One region of the Mesorhizobium sp. P2_C4 genome, then DNA from elsewhere that is predicted to be linked to it. Evidence: predicted binding sites of a transcription regulator. Region 1 holds the regulator's gene; the other holds the start of a gene.
The links. Region 1 encodes PhoB, which activates phosphate uptake and scavenging genes when phosphate is short. Its sites were predicted from a motif close to TGTCATNNANCTGTCAT; they were not measured.
Positions count from the first base shown of each region.

Region 2: a site for PhoB is predicted at 977-993, ahead of AC1DX6_RS20470 (acid phosphatase). Genes of this name have one in related genera too.

Region 1 covers NZ_JBFUDT010000007.1:115,240-117,442, reverse strand. The annotation lists gene AC1DX6_RS24115 (hypothetical protein) at 86-559, shown strand; gene phoB (phosphate regulon transcriptional regulator PhoB) at 707-1,396, opposite strand; gene phoU (phosphate signaling complex protein PhoU) at 1,416-2,123, opposite strand; gene pstB (phosphate ABC transporter ATP-binding protein PstB) at 2,165-2,203, opposite strand, start outside.
Region 2 covers NZ_JBFUDT010000005.1:69,774-71,976, reverse strand. The annotation lists gene AC1DX6_RS20470 (acid phosphatase) at 1-831, opposite strand, end outside; gene AC1DX6_RS20465 (cytochrome-c peroxidase) at 1,104-2,203, shown strand, end outside.

The sequences.
Region 1 (2,203 bases):
ACAATCCGATAGACGAAGAGCAATGCAATGCTAGATTGCATGCCACCATAGCCGTATCAAAGAACGTGGCAGGATGTTCAATCGCATGATGGCGGCATATCGGTTGGCTGCAGCAACCAGCCCCCTCCTCAAAAGCCGGACCAGATATCTGCCGGCGCTTTTCTCGATTTCCGTGTGGCTATTGCTTGGCAGCACCGCCGCCGCCCAACACCCTGGTCCAGGCTGCCCGGTTGGCCAATTGATAGATGCCAGAGAAGCATGGGGGAAATTCACCTCCAATGATGAGGCGACGGAATTTGCCAGACGTAAGTTCCTGGCCCTTGGCGCGGAAGAGTTCACAAAATGGCTATCGTGCCAGAGTTTTGATGTGCGCGTTAGTCCAGGCCGCGGAACGACCACGAATATTCAAGCAAGCTTTATGCCACTCAGGAAAGACGAAGGTCTTTGGGTGCCCAGTGGAGTTTACTACTGGCTTTTTCCTCCAGGCCGTCACTCCATAGAAGCGCATATCGAAAAGGGACGATTGATAGACATTTTTGCTATCGCCGAGAGCGAATAGAGAGAACAAACGATCCGACGATCCTCAAGTTGCACCTCTCAGTCACTCAGATATCGGTCGCATTTTTTGGTCATTCAACATCAAGCCGGACGAATGGGCTGACCACTTCAACGACACTGGATATGCTTCCGTCGAAACTGAAGGGCTTCAGTCTTCCCGAATAGCGTAACCAGCGCCGCGGATGGTGCGGATGACGTCGGGCATGCGGCCATTGTTGACCGCCTTGCGCAGCCGCCCGACATGCACGTCCACCGTACGTTCGTCGATGTAGATCGTCTCGCCCCAGACATTGTCGAGCAGCTGGCTGCGCGAGAACACCCGGCCGGGATGACGCATCATGAATTCGAGCAGCCGGAATTCGGTCGGCCCGAGCCGGATTTCGCTCTTCTTGCGATAGACGCGGTGCGATTCGCGATCGAGCACGATGTCGCCGACCTTGAGCACGCTGGACAGCACTTCCGGTTTGGCGCGGCGCAGCAGCGCCTTCACCCTGGCCATGAACTCTGGCGTCGAAAACGGCTTGACCAGATAATCGTCGGCGCCGGTCGACAGGCCGCGCACGCGGTCGCTCTCCTCGCCGCGCGCGGTCAGCATGATGATCGGCAGCCGCTCTGTTTCGGGCCGCATCCTGAGGCGCCGGCACAGCTCGATGCCGGAAACCGCCGGCACCATCCAGTCCAGCACCAGAAGATCGGGCACGTTTTCCTGCAGCCTAATCTCGGCCTCGTCGCCGCGCGTCACCACCTCGACCTGGTAACCTTCGGATTCGAGATTGTAGCGGAGGAGCACGCCTAGCGGCTCCTCGTCCTCCACCACCATGATGCGTGGCGCGATCATCGACTGGTCACCTTTGTCGTCATGCCGCCGGCGCGGACATCGCCGTCTCGTCCTGCTTTGGACGATTGGCGGGCAATTGCGAGCCGGTCAAAACATAGTACGCATTTTCGGCGATGTTGGTCACGTGGTCGCCGATGCGTTCGAGGTTCTTGGCGCAGAACAACAGATGCGTGCACGCGGTGATGTTGCGCGGGTCTTCCATCATGTAGGTCAACAGCTCGCGAAACACCGAGGTGTATTTGACGTCGATGCGCTCGTCGTCGTTTCTGAGCTTGGCGAGCGCTGCCGCATCGGCGGCGGCATATTCCTCGACCACCCCTTGCACCTGGATGAGCACCAGCTGAGCCATCGCATCGATGGAATGCGACAGGTCACGCGGCGTGACGCTGAGGCCGACGGTGCCGACGCGCTTGGCGATGTTCTTGGCGAGGTCGCCGATGCGCTCAAGGTCGCCGGCCATGCGGATCGAGCCGACCACTGCACGCAGATCGTTGGCCATCGGCTGGCGCTTGGCGATCAGCGTGATGGCGCGGTCGTCCAGCTCACGCTGGCGCGCATCCATGATGGCGTCGTCGGAGACGACGCGCTGTGCCAGGGCATTGTCCGAAGTGAGCAGCGCCTTGGTCGAGCCGCTGACCATCGAGCCGGCGAGATCGCCCATGTCGCGGATCAGCTTGCTGATCTGTCCCAGCTCTTCATCGAAAGATGCGACGGTATGTTCACCCATGATCCTAGTCCTCGTGCCTGAAACTTCGCTGTCGGAACCGCTCAGCCGAACCGGCCGGTGATATAGTCCTGGGTGCGCTT
Region 2 (2,203 bases), on a different contig from region 1:
CTTGTCGCCGCCTTCGGCCGGTTTGTTGGCGCTCGGCTGATAGGGCGGCTGCATGGTGTTGACCGCGTAAAAATCAGGCGTGATGGCGCCGTCATTGACGAATTTTGGCGCGCCGCCGAGCGCCGACGGCGGCGAGTTGTCGGCGACCTTCAGCGTCTTGCCGTCGGCGTCCACAACCGCGATCTGATCCTTGATCGGGCTGGTGTCCGCGTGCGGATAGACTGGCACGCAAGCGCAGGCCAGCTGGAAATGGTTGATGAAGGAGCCACCGAAGGCGCCCTGGAAGAAATTGTCGGCCAGCACGTATTTTTTCGCCACCGCCCACATCGGCAGGACGGAGCCGTCATAGTGGCCCATGACGACGCTGCCCGAGTCGGCCCAGGCGACGAACTTGTCGTTGCGGCCGCCATTGATCTGCATCTGCTCCTGATAGAAGCGATGCCAGAGGTCGCGGGTGATGACCGAGCTCTTCAGATTGAAGCCGTTGGGATCGTCGATGGCGAAACCGGCGTTGGCGAGATGCGCGGTCTGCGCCTCAGTCACCGGCGGGGTGACGCCCTTGCCGGTCAAGCCGCCCCAGGCCGGCGGCAATTCGGCCAGCGGCTTGCCGTCGCGATCAAGCTGGCGCACCTGGTCGGCCGGCGCGTTGGAGAGGCCATTGGCGCCGGGGAAGCCGCCATAAAGGTTATCGAAGCTGCGGTTCTCGGCATAGATGACGACAACCGTGTCGATCTTGTCGTAACCGGCGGGAGCGGCGCTGGCCACTGTCGTGAAGGAAGCCAGCGCTGAGCCGGCCAGATAAAGCGAATTGAAGAGCTTGAGCCTCGACATGGAAGTACCTCATGGCTGGATGGTGGCTAGAGGGGGCAATGCATGGCCGGGGGCGACGAACCACAGGCATGCAGGTACTTCGATGCCTTGTCACCTTTGTGACAGTCTCGACCTTTGCGAACACGGTTGCGTGAGTGCGGGAACCGGTCATCAATCCGTTGCAGTGCTTCCTTATTTCCGCAACGAAAATCGGGCTGAGCCACATGACTGCTGGACGATGGAAGAGCCAGACGATCGCGGTCGTCGCGGCGTCGGTGCTTGGCCTCGCCGCGATGGCGCCGGGAAACACGGCCGAACCGGATGGCGTTCATCCCGGACCGCTGCCGCGCGCGCAAGCCTTTGCCAGGGCGACGGCCTTGACCGCACTCGGCCGCAAGCTGTTCTTCGATCCGTCGCTGTCGGCCTCGGGCCTGCAATCCTGCTCTTCCTGCCATGATCCAAAACGTGCCTTCGGTCCAGCTTCGGCCACACCTGTCGAGATGGGCGGTCCCAAGATGGACCAGCCGGGACTGCGCGCCGTGCCGTCGCTGCGCTATCTCCAGGCGACGCCTGCCTTCACCGAGCACTTTTACGATTCCGACGACGAAGGCGATGAGAGCGTCGACAATGGTGCGACCGGCGGCCTGACCTGGGACGGTCGTGTCGATCGCGGGCAGGATCAGGCGAAGATCCCGCTGCTATCGCCGTTCGAGATGGCCAACAAAACTGCCGGCGATGTCACTGCCGCACTGCGCAAAGCCGCCTACGCCGACGACTTCAGGGCGGTTTTCGGCGACCAGGTATTCGACCATCCGGACGATGCTTTTGACGCGGCTGCCGAAGCGCTCGGCACGTTCGAGCAGAGTGCCGCCGATTTCTATCCCTATTCCAGCCGCTACGATGCTTTCCTCGCCGGCAGGGCGACACTGTCGGTGCAGGAATTACGCGGGCGCGCTTTGTTCGAGGATGAGGCCAAGGGCAACTGCGCCAGCTGTCACCTCAGCGAGCCGGCCAATGACGGCGAGCCGCCGCAGTTCACCGATTACGGTTTCCTCGGCATCGGCGTACCGCGCAACCCGGCAATTTCCGCCAACGCGGATCCGAATTATTTCGATCTCGGCCTGTGCGGCCCGCTGCGCATCGACCTCATGGGCCGGACCGCGTATTGCGGCCTGTTCCGCACGCCGACGCTGCGCAACGTGGCGCTGCGCAAAAGCTTCTTCCACAACGGTTATTTCCACTCGCTGCGCGACGCGGTCGCCTTCTATGCGAGCCGCGATACCGATCCCGGCCGCTGGTATCCGAAGGCCGCCGACGGCACGGTTCGCAAGAATGATGACCTGCCCAAGGTTTATTGGCCCAACCTCAACCAGGACCCACCCTTCGGCAAGAA